Labrenzia sp. VG12: one gene and its partner. The protein of the gene in region 2 binds, or shares a complex with, the protein of the main gene of each other region. Links are inferred from orthologs where the notes say so. Each region holds a gene or a part of one and is shown on either strand. Other genes may lie near its edges. The genes, in order: secY and secA.

The links.
Region 1: the proteins of secA (region 2) and secY are in contact, whole or in part, in a crystal structure (PDB 3DIN), measured with the Thermotoga maritima proteins. The link is inferred for Labrenzia sp. VG12 from one-to-one orthologs. Residues at the interface, in WP_004082002.1 of Thermotoga maritima: Glu261, Ala262, Arg263, Lys300, Ala301, Arg302, Thr303, Ile304, Ile305, Leu323, Tyr324, Asp325, Pro326, Val329, Ser330, Tyr333, Ile336, Lys340, Phe345, Val349, Glu363, Phe364, Tyr374, Ser375, Gly376, Gly377, Glu393, Ile395, Thr482, Ser483; in WP_004081795.1 of Thermotoga maritima: Glu108, Gly109, Glu110, Glu111, Ala236, Glu237, Arg238, Arg239, Ile240, Thr241, Ile242, Gln243, Tyr244, Ala245, Arg246, Arg247, Val248, Thr249, Gly250, Arg251, Arg252, Val253, Tyr254, Gly256, Ala257, Ser258, Thr259, Tyr260, Leu261, Pro262.

Annotation. Positions count from the first base shown.
Region 1 is NZ_CP022529.1:1,703,116-1,712,281, forward strand. Bases 211-3,164 are described here. They hold secY (preprotein translocase subunit SecY), read right to left. Parts: upstream 2,377-3,164; coding sequence 1,045-2,376; downstream 211-1,044. Other genes in these bases: rpsM (30S ribosomal protein S13), read right to left, coding at 211-274; CHH27_RS07795 (adenylate kinase), read right to left, coding at 452-1,048; rplO (50S ribosomal protein L15), read right to left, coding at 2,424-2,891; rpmD (50S ribosomal protein L30), read right to left, coding at 2,915-3,112; rpsE (30S ribosomal protein S5), read right to left, coding at 3,154-3,164. Outside these bases: more of rpsM, read right to left, coding at 1-210; more of rpsE, read right to left, coding at 3,165-3,720; rplR (50S ribosomal protein L18), read right to left, coding at 3,763-4,125; rplF (50S ribosomal protein L6), read right to left, coding at 4,139-4,672; rpsH (30S ribosomal protein S8), read right to left, coding at 4,714-5,112; rpsN (30S ribosomal protein S14), read right to left, coding at 5,125-5,430; rplE (50S ribosomal protein L5), read right to left, coding at 5,452-6,009; rplX (50S ribosomal protein L24), read right to left, coding at 6,002-6,319; rplN (50S ribosomal protein L14), read right to left, coding at 6,319-6,687; rpsQ (30S ribosomal protein S17), read right to left, coding at 6,756-6,986; rpmC (50S ribosomal protein L29), read right to left, coding at 6,997-7,197; rplP (50S ribosomal protein L16), read right to left, coding at 7,216-7,629; rpsC (30S ribosomal protein S3), read right to left, coding at 7,677-8,405; rplV (50S ribosomal protein L22), read right to left, coding at 8,405-8,785; rpsS (30S ribosomal protein S19), read right to left, coding at 8,788-9,066; rplB (50S ribosomal protein L2), read right to left, coding at 9,078-9,166. UniProt on the Escherichia coli protein: The central subunit of the protein translocation channel SecYEG. Consists of two halves formed by TMs 1-5 and 6-10.
Region 2 is NZ_CP022529.1:3,736,070-3,745,568, reverse strand. What follows is about bases 2,372-5,658. They hold secA (preprotein translocase subunit SecA), read right to left. Parts: upstream 5,344-5,658; coding sequence 2,572-5,343; downstream 2,372-2,571. Other genes in these bases: CHH27_RS17245 (peptidylprolyl isomerase), read left to right, coding at 5,613-5,658; CHH27_RS17255 (glycosyltransferase family 2 protein), read right to left, coding at 2,372-2,468. Outside these bases: CHH27_RS17265 (glycosyltransferase family 39 protein), read right to left, coding at 1-990; CHH27_RS17260 (GtrA family protein), read right to left, coding at 1,010-1,441; more of CHH27_RS17255, read right to left, coding at 1,431-2,371; more of CHH27_RS17245, read left to right, coding at 5,659-6,497; bifunctional glutamate N-acetyltransferase/amino-acid acetyltransferase ArgJ, read left to right, coding at 6,652-7,893; CHH27_RS17235 ((deoxy)nucleoside triphosphate pyrophosphohydrolase), read left to right, coding at 7,992-8,393; CHH27_RS17230 (Flp family type IVb pilin), read left to right, coding at 8,431-8,661; CHH27_RS17225 (methyltransferase domain-containing protein), read right to left, coding at 8,683-9,499. UniProt on the Escherichia coli protein: Required for protein export, interacts with the SecYEG preprotein conducting channel.

The DNA of each region.
Region 1 (9,166 bases), 2.0 Mb from region 2 along the record:
GACGCAGGCCGCGGTAGCAGCCAAGGTCCATCAGACGCTTGATGTTCATGGCGGTGTCGCGGCGAAGATCACCTTCCACGAGGTAGTCGCGGTCGATGGTTTCACGGATGGACAGCACTTCTGCGTCGGAAAGCTCGTTCACACGGCGGGCAGCATCGATGTTGTTCTTTTCGATGATTTCCTGGGCATATTTCTTGCCAATGCCGTGGATATACTGAAGCGCGATGACAACGCGCTTGTTCGTCGGGATGTTAACGCCAGCAATACGTGCCACGTTCGTCTCCATGTTATGCGTCGGGCCAAGGCCTGATCGCAGTGGGTAATGCCCGCGTCCGGTGGAGTCCGGCCCTTGCGGGTACGAAAATGCCGGGTTAGCCCCGGCACAGAGAATGCCGGTCCCACTTACATGGAACCGGCTCAACTGTTAGGTAGAGCGCGTCGTTTAACGGCTCTAAACCTTTTCGTCAAGTCCTTGAAGAACGGATTCTATCGAGGCCGTTACTTGTTCAATGGACTGCATGCCATCGATTACGGAAAGCAGACCTGCCTTCTCGTAATAGGGCACCACATCTGCGGTGTAGCGGTTGTATTCCTCAAGACGTTGCTTGAACACTTCCGGGTCGTCGTCCTTGCGCACCGGCTGACCGGCTGCCTTGGCATCTTCTGCCCGCTTGATGATCCGGTCGACCAGGTTGTTCTGGTCGACACGCAGCTCGAGAACCGCGTTGATCTTCACGTTGCCCTGCTGAAGCATCTGCGCAAGCGCATCGGCCTGAGCCACGGTCCGCGGGAAACCATCCAGGATAAAACCGCCCTTGGCGTCGTCTTCGGCAATCCGGTCCCGGATAATGCCGACCACGATCTCGTCGGAGACAAGGCCACCGGAATCCATTGCTTCCTTGGCCTTGAGGCCGACCGGGGTCTGGGCCGCAACCGCCGCCCGCAGCATGTCTCCGGTGGAGAGCTGCGGGATGCCGTATTTGGCAACAAGATGCGCTGCCTGCGTCCCCTTCCCCGCTCCTGGCGGTCCTACCAGAATTAGCCTCATCGACGTTTCCCCCTGAGCTTCGCTTTTTTCACCAGACCTTCATACTGATGCGCAAGCAGGTGACCCTGGATCTGTGACACGGTATCCATTGTCACACTTACGACAATCAGCAGAGAGGTTCCCCCGAAATAGAACGGAACGCCTGTCGCCGAAATGAGGAATTCGGGTAATAGACAAACGATGGTGATGTAAATGGCACCTACCACCGTAATGCGCGTGAGAACGAAGTCAATGTACTGCGCCGTACGCTCACCCGGGCGGATACCCGGAATGAAACCGCCATGTTTCTTCAGGTTGTCCGCGGTGTCGCTCGGATTGAAGACAATCGCGGTGTAGAAGAAACAGAAGAAGATGATCATGGCTGCGTAAAAGACCATGAACAGCGGTTGCCCGTGACCAAGCGCCGCAGTGATGTAGGTCAGCCATTCATTGCCGCCGCCCTGGCCGAACCCGGACAAGGTCGCAGGCACCAGCAGCAGAGACGAAGCAAAGATCGGCGGAATCACACCGGCGGTGTTCAGCTTGAGCGGCAGGAACGAGGTATTGCCCTCGAACATGCGGTTGCCCATCTGGCGCTTCGGATACTGGATCAGAAGCCGGCGCTGCGCGCGTTCCATGAACACGATAAAGCCGATGACGACCACTGCCAGGATGATGACGGCCAAAATGATCCAGGTCGCAAGAGAGCCCTGACGGCCAAGTTCAAGCGTCTGCACCACCGCCGACGGCAGACCGGCGACAATGCCGGCAAAGATGATCAGCGAGATACCGTTACCGATGCCGCGCGACGTGATCTGCTCACCCAGCCACATCAGGAACATGGTTCCGCCGACCAGCGTGATCACCGTGGACGCCCGGAAGAACCAGCCCGGATCGGTGACGACGTTGGTCGCGCTTTCCAGTCCGACCGCAATGCCGTAGGCCTGGAATGCTGCCAGGATGACAGTTCCGTAGCGGGTGTACTGGTTGATGACTTTCCGGCCCTGCTCGCCTTCCTTCTTCATCTGCTCAAGCGTCGGGACGACAGTCGTCATGAGCTGCATGATAATGGAGGCGGAAATATACGGCATGATGCCGAGGGCGAAGATCGCCATGCGCTCGACCGCACCACCGGCAAACATGTTGAACATGCCGATAATGCCGGACTGGGCCTGGCTGAAGGCCTGCGCGAAAGCTTCAGGATTGATGCCGGGCAGCGGAATGTAAGTGCCCAGTCGATAAACCAAAAGCGCCCCCAGTGTGAACCAGATGCGCTTTTTGAGTTCTTCAGCCTTGGCGAAAGCTGAGAAATTGAGATTTGACGCCAGTTGCTCGGCGGCGGATGCCATGCCCTACTCCGGTATGCTTGCCCAGGAAATGGGTGAAGCCCAGGCTGTTAAGCCTGAGCTCCCAGGACGGCTACCTTGCCGCCTGCTTTTTCGATCGCTGCAACAGCGCCCTTGGAGGCACCGGCAACTTCGAAGGTCACTGCAGCGGTGAGTTCACCGTTGGCAACGATGCGCACACCGTCGCGGACCCGCTTGACTACACCTGCAGCCTTCAGCGCTTCGACGGTAACCGTCTCGGACGCGTTCAGCTTGCCTGCGTCGATCGCCTTCTGAACACGGCCGACGGACACAGTGTTGTAGTCCTTGGCAAAAATGTTCGTGAAGCCGCGCTTCGGCAGACGGCGGTGAAGCGGCATCTGACCGCCTTCAAAGCCTTTGATGGCAACGCCGGAACGGGACTTCTGACCCTTGACACCACGGCCACCAGTCTTGCCCTTGCCGGACCCGATGCCGCGACCGACACGCATGCGGTCTTTTACGGCACCTTCATTGTCACGAAGTTCGTTGAGCTTCATGTTCTTATCTCCTCACCCCGTTCTTATGCGTTGTCTTCGACGACGCGAACGAGATGCTGGACCTTATTGATCATGCCGCGCACTTCAGGAGTGTCCTTCAGTGTGGAACGGCGGTGCATCTTGTTCAGGCCGAGACCGACAAGCGTCGCGCGCTGGTCCTTAGGACGGCGCAGCGGGCTGCCGATCTGTTCGACCGTTACAGTCTTTTCGGTGTTCGCCATGGAACCTACCCTCTATCAGCTGGGGACCGGAGCCGCCGAGATCAAGCCTCGGCAGCAGCCGGAGCCGCATCATCGGTGTTGTCACGACGCCGGGACTGCAGAACCGAGACCTTGAGGCCACGGCGGGCAGCGACGGAGCGCGGGCTGTCTTCCTTGGTCAGTGCGTCAAAGGTTGCACGAACCATGTTGTAGGGGTTGGAAGTCCCCAGCGACTTGGCCACAACGTCCTGAACACCGAGCGTTTCGAAAACGGCACGCATCGGGCCGCCTGCGATGATACCGGTACCGGCCGGAGCCGCACGCAGCAGAACCTTGCCAGCGCCGTGACGGCCTTCCACATCGTGGTGAAGGGTCCGGCCCTCGCGCAGCGGCACACGGATCATGGTGCGCTTTGCAGCTTCAGTTGCTTTCCGGATGGCTTCCGGCACTTCACGTGCCTTGCCATGACCGAAGCCGACACGGCCCTTCTGATCACCAACCACTACCAGTGCGGCAAAGCCGAAACGACGGCCACCCTTGACCACCTTGGCAACGCGGTTGATGTGAACGAGCTTGTCGACGAATTCGCTGTCTCGCTCGTCGCGATCGCGATTTTCCTGTCTCGCCATTTTATTTGTCTTCCGTTCTTAAGAGCGCTTCAAGAGCGCTGATCAGAATTCAAGTCCACCTTCGCGGGCCGCATCAGCAAGCGCCTTGACGCGCCCGTGAAACATGTACCCGCCACGGTCAAACACGACTTGCTTGACGCCGGCAGCGACTGCGCGCTCGGCAACAAGCTTGCCAACGGCAGCAGCAGCTGCAACGTCGGCGCCTGTTTTCAGGCTGCCCTTGAGATCCGACTCGATCGTAGAAGCAGAGGCAATGGTGTGCCCCTTCGCATCGTCGATGATCTGGGCATAGATCTGCTTGGACGAGCGGAAGACAGAAAGGCGCGGACGACCGTTCGCGGCTTTCTGGATCGAACGACGCACGCGATCGCGGCGGCGCTCGAAAGCTTGTTTGCTATTCGCCATGATCTAAGGTCCGTTACTTCTTCTTGCCTTCTTTGCGGACGATGAACTCGTCTGCATAACGAACGCCTTTGCCTTTGTACGGCTCCGGCGGGCGGAATTCGCGGATTTCAGCAGCCACCTGGCCGACACGCTGTTTGTCGGTGCCGGTGATGTTGATTTCCGTCGGTTTCGGGCACTTGATTTCGATGCCTTCCGGAATCGGATAGACAACATCGTGCGAGAAACCCAGCGCCAGCTGAAGATTTTGACCCTGGACCTGTGCGCGGTAACCGACACCGGTGATGGCGAGGTCTTTCTTGAAGCCCTCGGTGACACCCGTGATCAGGTTCTGCACCATGGTCCGGCTCATGCCCCACATGGAGCGGGCCGGCTTGGAGTTGTTGACCGGATCGACTTTGATCCCATCATCCGTCATTTCGGCCAGAACGAGATCATTAAGCACGAAAGACTTTTCGCCTTTCGGGCCCTTGATCACAACTGTCTGACCGTCGATCGATGCCGTTACCCCGCTCGGCACGGGGACTGGCTTTTTGCCAATACGAGACATTTGACCAACCTTGTCGTTGTTTCAAAAGCGAGGATGCCGCGTCAGAAGACGCGGCAAAGAACCTCACCACCTACGTTTTCATCACGCGCCTGATGGTCGCTCATGACACCGCGCGGGGTCGAAATGATCGACACGCCCAGGCCATTAGAGACATGCGGGATGTTTTTCACCGACGAGTACACGCGGCGACCCGGCTTGGATACCCGCTCAATCGTGCGGATAACCGGCTCACCGTCGAAATACTTCAGTTCGATTTCCAACTCGGACTTACCGCCCTCGTATTCCACCGTGGTGTAGCCACGGATGTAACCCTCTTTTGCCAGCACATCAAGTACATGTGCACGCAATTTGGATTTTGGTGAACTGACCTTGTTCTTGCGACGCATCTGCGCGTTGCGAATCCGGGTCAGCATATCCCCCAACGGATCAGAAATTGCCATCGGAGTTTCTCCTTACCAGCTCGACTTGACCAGGCCCGGGATCTTGCCCAGGGAGCCCAGTTCACGAAGCGCAATACGCGACATCTTCAGCTTGCGGTAGAAACCGCGCGGACGGCCGGACACTTCGCAACGGTTGCGAACGCGGTTCGGCGCGGAGTTCCGCGGCAGTTTCGCCAGCTTCAGGCGGGCGTTGTAGCGCTCTTCCAGGGACAGGCTTTCATCTTTAGCCATTGCCTTCAGAGCAGCGCGCTTCTCAGCGTATTTCTTGACAAGCTTCTCGCGGCGCTTGTTTTTTTCGACTGCGCTTTTCTTCGCCATCGTCGTTCCCTTCCTTGCCCGTTACTTCGTGAACGGGAAGTTGAACGCGCGCAGAAGCTCGCGCGCCTCGTCATCCGTCGGCGCCGTGGTGCAAACGATCACGTCCATACCCCAGATCTGGTCGACCTTGTCGTACTCGATTTCCGGGAACACGATGTGTTCTTTGATGCCCATGGCGTAGTTGCCGCGACCGTCGAAGCTCTTCGGATTCAGACCACGGAAGTCACGAACGCGCGGCAGCGCGATGGTGATCAGGCGATCCATGAATTCGAACATCTGCTGGCGGCGCAGGGTCACCTTGGCACCCAGCGGCATGCCTTCGCGGACCTTGAAGGTCGCGATGGATTTCTTGGCCTTGGTGATGACCGGCTTCTGACCGGCGATTGCCGCAAGGTCTTCAGCAGCGGTGCGCGCCTTCTTGGAATCGCCAACTGCCTCACCGACACCGATGTTCAGGACGATTTTTTCCAGCTGCGGAACCTGCATGACGTTCTTGTACTGGAACTTCTCAAGAAGCTGCTTGCGCACGACTTCATCATAATGCGTCTTGAGACGCGGCACGTAAGTGGTCTCAGCCATCGATCAGGTCTCCCGAGCGCTTGGCCACACGAACCTTGGTGCCGTCTTCCTGCACCTTGAAGCCGACGCGGGTCGCCTTGCCGTCCTTCGGATCGGCCAGCGCGATGTTGGACAGGTGGATCGGAGCTTCCTTGGCCACGATGCCAGCTTCCTGCGTCTGGGTTTGCTTCTGGTGACGGCGGACCATGTTGATTCCGCGGACCAGGGCCTTGTTGTCGGCCGGCAGCATCTGAACGACTTCGCCGGATTTACCCTTGTCACGGCCGGTCAGCACGACCACCGTGTCGCCTTTTTTAATTTTCGCAGCCATCAGAGCACCTCCGGCGCGAGCGAAATGATCTTCATGTGGTTCTTTGCGCGGAGTTCACGCGGCACCGGACCAAAGATACGGGTGCCGACAGGCTCCTTGTTGTTGTTGACCAGCACGGCCGCATTGCGGTCGAACCGGATCACGCTGCCATCGGGACGGCGGATATCCTTTGCCGTGCGCACGACGACAGCCTTCATCACGTCGCCCTTCTTGACGCGGCCCCGCGGAATAGCCTCTTTGACGGAGACGACGATGATGTCGCCTACCTGGGCATATTTACGCTTGGAGCCGCCGAGCACTTTGATGCACATGACACGACGGGCGCCGGAATTGTCGGCGACGTCGAGGTTTGTTTGCATCTGAATCATGACTGGCTGCCTTGTTCTTTTCTTGGCGCTCGGGTCACGAGCGCCTGATGCTCACTATTGAACAGCGGTCACTGAGTGACCACGGTCCAACGCTTGTTTTTCGAGATCGGCGAGCACTCTTCAATCTGAACAGAATCGCCAACCTTGTACTGGTTGTTTTCGTCATGTGCGCGGTACTTCTTCGTCCGGCGCACAGTCTTCTTGAGCAGCGGGTGCGTGAAGCGGCGCTCCACGTTCACCGTCACCGTTTTGTCATTGGCGTCGCTGACAACGGTGCCCTGCAGGATACGCTTCGGCATGGCCGTCTCCTTACGCGTTCGCCGACACGCGCTTCTCGCGCATGATCGTCTGGATACGCGCGATGTCGCGGCGGATCTGCCGGACACGCGCAGTGTTTTCAAGCTGACCCGTAGCCTTCTGGAAGCGCAGGTTGAACTGCTCTTTCTTCAGGCCCTCGAGTTCCGTGCGGAGCTCGTCGAGGGTCTTAGCCCGTACATCGGTCGCCTTCATGGCTTAAACTCCTCTGCCTTACTCGCCGATACGCTGAACGAAACGGCATTTGATCGGCAGTTTGGCAGCGGCAAGACGCATCGCTTCGCGTGCGATCTCTTCCGACACACCGTCAATCTCGAACATGATCCGGCCCGGCTTGACGCGGCAAGCCCAGTAATCCGGAGAACCCTTACCCTTACCCATGCGGACTTCAGCAGGCTTCGACGAAACCGGCACGTCCGGGAAGATCCGGATCCAAACACGACCCGCACGCTTCATGTGGCGGGTCATAGCACGACGGGCCGCTTCGATCTGACGTGCAGTCACACGCTCCGGCTCAACAGCCTTCAGACCGAACGCGCCGAAGTTGAGGTCGGTGCCCCCCTTCGACAAGCCGTGGATGCGGCCTTTGTGCTGCTTGCGGAACTTAGTGCGCTTCGGTTGCAGCATCGTTCTTCTCTCGTCTTTCTTATCTTACGAGCGGCAGGCAGCTTGAATTAAGCTGCGCGCTCGCGGCCCCGATCCCGGCGTCCGCCGCGATCACCCTGGTTACCTTCGGAAGCAGACGTCGCACGGCGTTCAGACGCCATCGGGTCGTGTTCCAGAATTTCACCCTTGAAGATCCAGACCTTCACACCGCACACGCCGTAAGCCGTGTGAGCGCTGGCAACACCGTAGTCGATGTCGGCACGCAGGGTGTGGAGCGGCACGCGACCTTCGCGATACCATTCGATACGAGCAATTTCCGCACCGCCGAGACGGCCGCCGCAGTTGATCCGGATGCCCTGGGCGCCGAGACGCATGGCGGACTGAACGGCCCGCTTCATGGCGCGGCGGAAGGCAACACGGCGTTCCAGCTGCTGAGCGATAGACGCGGCAACCAGGGTCGCATCGATTTCCGGCTTGCGCACTTCAACGATGTTGATGTGCACTTCGGAATTGGTGATGTCGGCGATCTTCTTGCGAAGACGCTCGATGTCAGCACCCTTCTTGCCGATGACCACACCCGGACGACCGGAATGGATGGACACGCGGCACTTCTTGTGCGGACGTTCGATGACCACTTTGGACACCGCAGCCTGCTTCAGTTCCTTCAGCAGCAGTTCACGGATGCGGAAATCTTCGTGCAGAAGATCGCCGTATTCGTTCTTGTTTGCATACCAGCGGGAATCCCAGGTGCGGTTGATCCCGAGGCGCATGCCGATCGGGTTTGTCTTGTGTCCCATCAGGCAGTCTCCTCAACTTCGCGCACGACGATGGTCAGGTTCGAGAAAGGCTTCTCGATCCGGCCAACACGTCCGCGTGCACGGGCCTGGAAACGCTTGATGACAAAAGCCTTGCCAACATGAGCTTCGGCAACCACCAGGTTGTCGATGTCCAGGTCATGGTTGTTTTCCGCGTTGGCAATGGCGGACATCAGGGTCTTCTTGACATCCTGCGCGATGCGCTTGCGGGAGAATGTCAGGTCCGCAATCGCGGAGCCGACCTTTTTGCCACGGATCGAGGCCGCAACGAGGTTCAGCTTACGGGGGGAGACGCGGATCATCCGCGTCATTGCCCGAGCCTCATTGTCAGCGAGCGTCCGCTCACTCTTCGGCTTGCCCATCGTTACTTCCTCTTCGCCTTCTTGTCGGCGCCGTGTCCGTAGTAGGTCCGGGACGGCGAGAACTCGCCGAACTTGTGACCAATCATCTCTTCAGACACCAGCACCGGAACGTGCTTTTGACCGTTGTAGACGCCGAAGGTCAAACCGACGAACTGCGGCAGGATCGTCGAGCGGCGGCTCCAGGTCTTGATGACCTCGTTCCGGCCGGACTCACGTACCTTGTCCGCTTTCTTCAGCAGATACCCGTCGACAAACGGACCTTTCCAGATCGAACGTGCCACGATCTTGCCCTTTACTTCTTACGCGCGTGGCGGCTGCGGACGATATACTTATCAGTCTGCTTATTGCGCCGCGTGCGCTTACCTTTGGTCGGTTTGCCCC
Region 2 (9,499 bases):
CAGATACCGGACTGCGAGCATCCCCGACAGGACGAACATCGGTGTGCCCCACATATGTTCGAACTCGTTCCCACTGACAGCGGATGCCAGCAGCACAACGGTTAGGGGAACAAAGGCAAACCAGAGCAGGAATCGGTCCTGCGGCGGGTGAAGGGCGGCGGCCGACTGCGCCCGTCTGACCCGCAGGTCCTTCAGGGTGGTCCAGCCAAGTCCTGCCAAAACAACAAGAAACAGGCCGGCATGGTTGCCGATCTGGGCGCCCAGGAAGTTCAGCGGATTGAATATGTGGCCAACAATACCCGCGGCCGGCTTGCTGCGACTGGCCGCGTATTGAAGCGTCAGGAAATCCGTATCAAGGAGCCACTTGAGATGCGGCACGAGCAGGAGGATGCAGGTCAGCGTGCACAGCCAGGGGCCAAGGCTGAGCAGATGGCGCCGGGCGTCCGGAAACAGCAGGGTATAGAGGCCGATTGTGCCGACCAGAAGCAGGACGAAGTATTTCGTGTAGAACCCGAAAGCGGCCAATGCTCCGAGAACAATCCAGTCGATCGCGCGGCCGTTGGTCAGTGCCCGGTGAAAGAACAGCATCATGCCGGCCCAGACCGGTACTTGCAGGATGTTGGGATTGAACTCCGGCATGGGCAGGGTGAAATAGAAGGTCACGCTGGTCAGGACCAGAGACCAGAATGCCTGCCAGTCAGTCAATCCGAGCCGCCTGGCAAGCCGCCAGATAAAGAAATAGCCCGTTGCAGCGCACAGGGCGCTCAGCCAGTAGGCGCCAAAGGTTCCACCGCCGGTCAGGCGGTAGGTAAGCTCCAGCAGCCAGGCCTGCATGGGCGGGTGCTTGGTGTAACCAAGCTGGAGCTCCCGACCCCAGGCGAAGCCCTCCACCACGTCGAGCGGCGGTGTTGGAAAGGTGAGTGTTGGAACAAGGGCATAAAGCAGGCACGCCAGGGCGCTGTAGAGGAGGGCTGCGCGGGATGCGGTCATGCGGTCACTCGCGGGATGATCAGGTTTCTGCGGGGCGATGGGAAAAAGCCCAAAGCCGGGCTCCGAGGAAGGACAGGGCCGGAACAATTGCGATCGAGAACAGCAATCCGGCGAGATCCGGCCAGGGTGTCAATTGCAGCCACAGCGCCAGCACAAATGAATTCAGCGCAAACCCGGACAGGGCGATCACGAGAAATCGCGTCATGCTTTTCCAGGCTTTGCCTTCCTGGCGCAGGTGGGCAAAGCTCCAGAAATAGTGCCCGGTGAAAGACACGCCGAAGGCGACCAGGAAACCGCAGATGTTGGCTGGAAACGCCGTCAGGACACCGGTCTCGAGCAGACTGGCGGCGACCAGGGCATGCGTCAGGGTTGCCAGCACACCGACCACGGCGAATTTGCCCACTGCGGCTGTCTCGGTCTTAAGCGTCTGACGACGGCGCTTATTCGGCATCGTTCTTCTCGTCCGCCAAACGCGTCGGTCGTGAGGTTGGTGCGCCTTCGATGACGTCCTGCACAATGAAGACGGGCCGCTGCTTGGCCTCGTTGAAGAGGCGGGCAATGTACTCACCGATCATGCCAATCGACAGCAGCTGGACACCGGAGAAAAACAACAGGGCAACCATCAACGAGGCATAGCCTGGAACATCGATCCCGTGCGCAAACACGCGAAGCGTCAGATAAAGCGCATAGGCAAAGGCACCGAGAGAGACCAGAGCGCCGCCATAGAACCAGACCCGAAGCGGTAGTGTGGTGAAGCCGGTCAACCCGTCCAGGGCAAAGTTCCAGAGCTTCCAGTAGTTGAACTTGCCGGTTCCCGCCTTGCGAGGCGGCCGTTCGTAGGGCAGGGCCATTGCCGGAAACCCGACCCAGGCAAAGAGCCCCTTCATGAAGCGGTTTCGCTCCGGCAGCTGCAACAGCGCGTCGATCACGACCCGGTCAATCAGGCGGAAATCGCCGGCGTTCGCCGGCATGTCGATATTGGCGAGCCGGTTGAACAGGCGGTAGAACATGCCAGCCGTCGATCGCTTCATGACGGTGTCGGACGACCGGTCGACCCTCAGCCCGTAAACGACATCGTAGCCGGCACGCCAGCCGTCAAGCATCTGCAGGATCAGCTCCGGAGGGTCCTGAAGGTCCGCATCGATGATGATGGCGATGTCGCCCCTGGCGGCTTCGAGGCCTGCGGACAGTGCCGCTTCCTTGCCGAAGTTGCGCGACAGGCCCAGGAGACGGCCGGGAAGTCCGTTCTTGAATTCGCTGGACAGGATATTGGCGGTGTCATCCCGGCTGCCGTCATCGACAAAGACATATTCGTAAGCGTGACCCGTGGCCTCGAGCACAGGCCGGGTCGCCTCAAGGAAATGACCGATGACCTCCGCCTCGTTATAGGCCGGAACGATCAGGCTGATCAGCGGGTCATCGGGGCGCCGGTCGCCCCTGCGGGAAATATAGATATTGGAGGCGGCAGCTTCTTGCATATAGAGCTCGGTGAATTTGGATCGGCGCAACCTGCCGGATAATCACAAAAAAGGCCAGCCCGATCATCCGGGCCGGCCGATTTCTGGTGTCTGGAGCCTATGCTCAGACGAGCGCGCCGTGGCAATGCTTGAATTTCTTGCCAGAGCCGCAAGGGCAAGCTTCGTTGCGGCCGACCTTGCCCCAGGTGGACGGGTTGTCGGGATCGCGGGCACCCAGGCCAGCAGCCTGCGCATCGGCCAACGCCATTTCATCTTCCCCGGTCAGTGGGTTGATGTGATGGGGGTGCATTTCCGGCTGTTCCGGCATTTGCGGCGGCTGTTCGGTCACGATCTCGATGCGCAGCAGCTGGGCCGTGGTCATCTGGCGCAACTGGGCGAGCATGGATTCAAACAGCGTGAAAGCCTCGGTCTTGTATTCCTGCAGCGGATCGCGCTGGGCGTAACCGCGGAAGGCAACCACCGAACGCAGGTGATCGAGATTGGCCAGGTGCTCGCGCCACAGGTTGTCGAGGGTCTGCAGCAGCAGCATTTTTTCGACATAGCGCATCGCTTCGGGACCGTATTTGGCAACCTTCTGTGCCATGGCCTCGTCGGCCGCCTTGCGCAGACGGTCCTTGACCTCTTCGTCCGCGATCCCTTCCTCGTCGGCCCAGTCCTTCACCGGCAGGTCGAGATTGAGGTATTTCTGCACTTCCTCCTGAAGGCCTTCTGTGTCCCATTGCTCGGGATAGGCCTTTTCGGGGATGTGATTGGCAACCAGATCGTCGACCACGTCGTGACGCATGTCGGTGACGGCGTCCTGGATGGCGTCGCTGTCCATCAGTTCGATACGCTGTTCGAAGACCACCTTGCGCTGGTCGTTCATGACATCGTCGAATTTCAGGAGGTTCTTGCGGATGTCGAAGTTGCGGGCCTCGACCTTCTGCTGCGCCTTTTCCAAAGCCTTGTTGATCCACGGGTGGATAATGGCTTCGCCTTCTTCCAGTCCGAGTTTCTGCAGCATGGAATCCATGCGCTCGGAGCCGAAGATGCGCATCAGGTCATCCTGCAGCGACAGGAAGAACTTGGAGTGGCCGGGGTCACCCTGACGGCCGGAACGGCCGCGGAGCTGGTTGTCGATGCGGCGGCTTTCGTGGCGCTCGGTGCCAATGACGTAAAGACCGCCGGCCTCCAGCGCCTTCTGCTTCATTTCTTCCACTTCGGCGCGGATCGCAGCTTCCTTCGCGCTGCGGTCCTCGCCTTCGGGCATGTCGCCGAGCTCCATCGCAATCTGCATGTCGGCATTGCCGCCAAGCTGGATGTCGGTGCCGCGGCCGGCCATGTTGGTGGCGATGGTGACGGCGCCCGGCAGGCCGGCCTGGGCAACAATGAAGGCTTCCTGTTCGTGGTAGCGGGCGTTCAGAACCGCGAACACCTTGGACTTGGCGCCGTCCTTCTTCTGGGCGGCCGCAAAAGCCGCCGGGTCGGACAGGTCGATCTGCTTGTAACCGTGCTTCTTCTTCAGCAGCTCGGCGAGAATTTCCGATTTCTCGATCGAGGTCGTGCCGACCAGAACCGGCTGGCCCCGGTCCTTGCAGTCGTCGATCAGCTTGCTGATGGCGTCGAATTTTTCCTCAAAGGTCCGGTAGACCTCATCGTCGTCGTCGACACGTTTGACCGGAAGGTTGGTCGGGATCTCGACCACTTCCAGCTTGTAGATGTCGGCGAATTCGTCTGCTTCCGTCGACGCTGTACCGGTCATGCCGGCCAGCTTGTCATACATGCGGAAATAATTCTGGAACGTGATCGACGCCAGGGTCTGGTTTTCCGGCTGAATGCGGACCTTTTCGCGGGCCTCGAGGGCCTGGTGCAGACCTTCGGAGAACCGGCGGCCCGGCATCATGCGGCCGGTGAACTCGTCGATGATCACCACTTCGTCATTGCGGACGATGTAGTCCTTGTCCCGCTGGAACAGTTTGTGCGCTTTCAGCGCCTGCTGCAGGTGGTGCACGATCGAGACGTTTTCGACGTCGTAAAGCGAATCGCCCTTCAGCAGCTCGGCTTCGCTGAGCAGGCCTTCGAGTTTTTCATTGCCGGCCTCGGTAAAGGTGGCCGAGCGCTGCTTCTCGTCGAGTTCGTAGTCTTCTTCGGTCAGCTGCGGAATGAAGGCGTCGACGGTGTTGTAGAACTCGGACCTGTCTTCCAGCGGACCGGAAATGATCAGCGGGGTTCGGGCTTCGTCAACCAGGATGGAATCGACCTCATCGACGATGGCAAAGGCATGTTCGCGCTGAACCATCGAGGCACGGTCATGCTTCATGTTGTCGCGGAGGTAGTCGAAGCCGAATTCGTTGTTGGTGCCGTAGGTGACATCTGCGGCATAGGCTTCGCGGCGTTCCTCGTCGGACAGGCCGTGCGTGATGCAGCCGACGGTCAGGCCCAGAAACTTGTAGACCTGTCCCATCCATTCGCTGTCGCGCTGGGCCAGGTAGTCGTTGACGGTGACGACGTGGACGCCGCGGCCAGTCAGGGCGTTGAGATAGACAGGGGCCGTTGCGACCAGCGTCTTGCCCTCACCGGTGCGCATTTCCGAAATCTGTCCGGAATTCAGAACCATGCCGCCGATCAGCTGGACGTCATAGTGGCGCTGTCCAAGGGCGCGCCGGGCGGCTTCGCGAACGGTGGCAAAGGCCGGGACCAGAAGGTCGTCCAGTTTTGCACCGTTCTTGAGTTGCGCCCGGAATTCATCGGTCCGGGCGCGAAGCGCCTCGTCCGAGAGGGTCTGGACTTCCGGTTCAAGGGCGTTGATCTGATCAACCACTGCCCGAAATGACTTTACCTTCCGGTCGTTTGCCGAACCGAAAATCTTACGTGCTAATGCGCCAAGGCCAGCCATGTGGCGGTCCTTCCCTAACAGGCGGCGCCAACTGGCATTCCGGCGCCTGCCCATGAAATCGTCTCAATTGCTGTCCACGTTGCCGCCAAGCGCAACGCGTTGGCCGGCGAATGCGGCCAAAAAGATGCCCTCCCGGCCCGCAAGCCAGGACGCTCGACAGATAAGAGGGGGCTGTATGCTTGTCAACGCCGCAGGAATGCGCAAAGTAGCCACGCCCTCGAAGATCGGGGGCCAGAAAGATTACAGTTCCGATAGGTAAAGGACTTCTCATGTTCCGAATTTCGATGCGCAGGCCGGTTCAGGCGCTTGCCGTTTCACTCCTGGCCGTGTCGCTCGGATCCGCTTCGCTGTCTGCCCAGGAACCAGACGATGTGGTCGCAAAGGTCGGTGACGCGGAAATCACGGAAGCCGACATGGCGTTTGCGGCCCAGGATCTTGGCCAGGAATTGCAGCGTTTTCCGCCGGCCCAGTGGCGCAAGCTGCTGCTTGACGTCATGATTGACATGGAGCTGATGGCGCAGGCAGCACGCGACGAAGGCCTGGACAAGGATCCCGATTTCCAGAAGCAGCTGGAATTCCTGCAGCTGCGCGCCCTGCGCAACGCGTATCTCGGCGAAAAAATCAACGGTGATATCTCCGACGATGCTGTCAAGGCAGCCTATGACAAGGAATTCGCGGACTATGAGGGGCCGGAAGAGCTCAACGCGCGTCACATTCTGGTGAAGGAAAAAGCGGAAGCTGACGACATCATCAAGGAACTTGACGGCGGTGCCGATTTCGCCGAGCTCGCCCGGGAAAAATCAACGGGTCCGTCCGGCCCGAACGGTGGCAGCCTCGGCTATTTCACCAAGGGCCAGATGGTCAAGCCGTTCGAAGACGCTGTTCTTGCTCTGGAGCCCGGCACCTATACCAAGGAGCCGGTTGAAACCCAGTTCGGCTGGCACGTCATCAAGCTGGAAGACAAGCGCCGCCAGGACAAGCCGGCATTTGAAGATGTTGCGCAAGGGTTGCGTCAGCAGTTGATGCGCGAAGCTTATGATGCGCGCATGGCCGAACTGAAGAACGAAGTCAGCATCGAAATCCTGGATGAAGCCCTGAAAGCTGCAGAAGACAATGGCGCTGCTGCCGCAGCTGACGGCGACAAGACGGAATAATCCGGTTCCGGATCGATAATAAAGACCCCGGCAGCTCCGTGCTGCCGGGGTTTTTGTCATGTGATTTGTTGCGCCAGGCGATCTCAAAAGGCTTGCGCTGATCATGCGCTGTGGCTAGGGACAAACACACACCATTCTGACCGGGACTGCATCGATGTCGACGACCGTTTCACCGCTCGCCCCCACTTCCTATCCCGAGATGCCCGACATCAGCGGCGTGGCATTTGCGACCGCCTCTGCCGGTATCAAGTATCAGGGCCGGACGGATGTGCTGCTGGCGACTGTTGCCGAGGGCACGGCCGTTGCCGGGGTGTTCACGAAATCCAAGTGCTCGTCGGCGCCGGTGGATTGGTGCAAGGCCCGGATCGGTGCAGGCAGGGCCCGGGCTCTTCTGGTCAACTCCGGCAATGCCAATGCCTTTACAGGAAAAAAAGGCATGGCGGCTGTTGAATTGTCCGCAGACATTGTTTCCGGGGCCCTGGGCTGTTCCGGTGACGAGATTTTTCTTGCCTCAACCGGCGTGATCGGTGAGCCGCTGCCGGCGGAAAAGTTTTCAGATGTCGTCGAAGAGCTGAAGGCTGGTCAGGGCAGCGCGTCCTGGCTGGATGCCGCCAAGGCCATCATGACCACCGATACCTATCCGAAAGTCGCTACCGCGGCGGTAGAACTCGATGGTGTGACGGTCACGATCAACGGCATAGCCAAAGGCGCCGGCATGATCGCGCCTGACATGGCGACGATGCTGTCATTTGTTTTCACCGATGCACCAATTGCTCCCGATGTCCTGCAGGCTCTGTTGAGCGGTGAGGTCGATGGCAGTTTCAACGCAATCACCGTCGATAGCGATACCTCCACGTCCGACACGGTTCTCCTGTTCGCAACAGGCGCGGCCTCCGAAAACGGTGTCGAGGCCGTTGCATCGCTTGAAGACCCGCGTGTGGGTGTCCTGCGTGCGGCCCTGAGCGACGTCATGGTCGATCTCGCGCACCAGATCGTCCGCGACGGCGAAGGCGCACGCAAGTTTGTCGAAGTCCGGGTCGAAGGGGCTGACAACAATGCCTCAGCCAAAAGAATTGCGCTTTCAATCGCAAATTCGCCTTTGGTCAAGACGGCCATTGCCGGCGAAGACGCAAACTGGGGGCGTGTCGTCATGGCTGTCGGCAAGGCCGGAGAACCCGCGGATCGCGACCGGCTTGCCATCTGGTTCGGCGATGTGCGCGTGGCGGTGGTGGGCGAGCGTGACCCCGCCTACAGCGAAGAGGCTGCCTCTGCCGTCATGAAGCAGGAAGACATCGTTATCCGCGTCGAGCTTGGACTTGGATCGGGGCAGGCGTCGGTGTGGACCTGTGACCTCACCAAGGAATATGTCGCCATCAATGGCGATTACCGGAGCTAGGCGACGGTTGACGTGCCGCCCTTCGCAGTTCTGACGGTGCAACCGCAGTCAAGATTAATGCGGCGTTACCCTGCCGCCTCAAAGCTGGACATCTCATCATGACCAAGATCGTTCTCGTCGCGGCCTGCGCCCTTGTCGACGTGGATGGCCGTATCCTCCTGGCCCAGCGACCGGAGGGAAAATCGATGGCCGGATTGTGGGAATTCCCCGGGGGAAAAGTTGAAGATGGTGAACGTCCGGAAGAAACCCTGATCCGCGAACTTCACGAAGAGCTTGGGATTGAGGTTAACGAAGCGTGTCTGGCACCACTTACATTTGCCAGCCACTCTTATGAAGATTTTCACCTACTTATGCCACTTTTCATCTGCCGCCGTTGGGGCGGTGTTCCGCAGGGGCAGGAACGGCAGGCGTTGAAGTGGGTGCGTGCCAACCGGTTGAGGGACTATCCGATGCCGGCAGCTGACGAACCGTTAATTCCACATTTGTTGGACGCTGTTTGACAAAGTAATTCACGCCTGCAGGCAAGGAGCGAATGAATTGAAAAACGGGCCGATCAGTTTCAGACCTGCCAAGCTCCTTCTGCAGCGCTTCCTGCGTGACGAAAGCGGCGCAACCGCCATGGAATACACCATGATCGTCGCCGTTCTCAGCATCATAACCATTGGCGCCTTCACGGCGATCGGCGAAACCATGCGAGACGATGTTTTCGGCGCGGTTGTGAGCACACTTGACGCGGTTCTGGCGACGTCCGGCGGTGACGGCAGTTAACCGCGCGAGCCACTAGTTCAATCAGGCCTTTTGCTCGGGAACACCGAGCACGTCGGCAAGCCGTGTCTTGGCGCTGCCGGGGCGCAGCGGTTTCTGCTGGCTTTCGTGTGGGGCCCAGCCCGACAGCGTCACGAAGGAAAATGTCGCCCGGATGCGACCATCTGCGTCGGCATGATTTTCCGCATAAAGCTCGGCGGCACGCAGCAGAACCTGCCGCGGCAGCGGCCTGCGGCTTCGATCCTTCAGAATGTTGGTCGCGCCCATGGCCTTCAGGTCGGCCAGAAGCGCAAACATGGTGTCGTAGCGGACCGTGACCGTGTCGAGATCCGTGACGGGAAGTGCAAATCCGGCCCTTTGCAGCAGGCTTCCGAGGTCTCGCGTATCGGCAAAAGGCAGCACGCGCGCTGCTGCGCCACCGCAACAATCGAGTTCCGCCCTTGTCAGGCTGTCGCGGAGTTCACTCAGTGTTCCTGCGCCGGGCAAGGTTGCCAGCAACAGACCGTCAGGCTTCAAGGCACGCCGGATCTGAACCAGCGTGCCCGGCAGGTCATTAACGAATTGAAGCGTCAGCGCAGAGACGATCAGATCGATGGACTGGTCCCTGAAAGGCAGCAACGCATCATCGGCGATCAAATCGGGAGGTGTCAGCGCTGGGTCTGCCAGGAACAGATCCGCCCTCAAGACTCTCTCCGCTTTGCCGCTGCCCGCGATGGCGTCTGCAACCCGGCCCGTGTGCCCGCCAAGGTCAACTGCCACATCGAAATGTCGGCTGATCAGCAGCAACCTGTCCTTCAGGTCGTCGGTGACGGCTTCCAGGAGGAAGTCCGCGCCTTGTTTG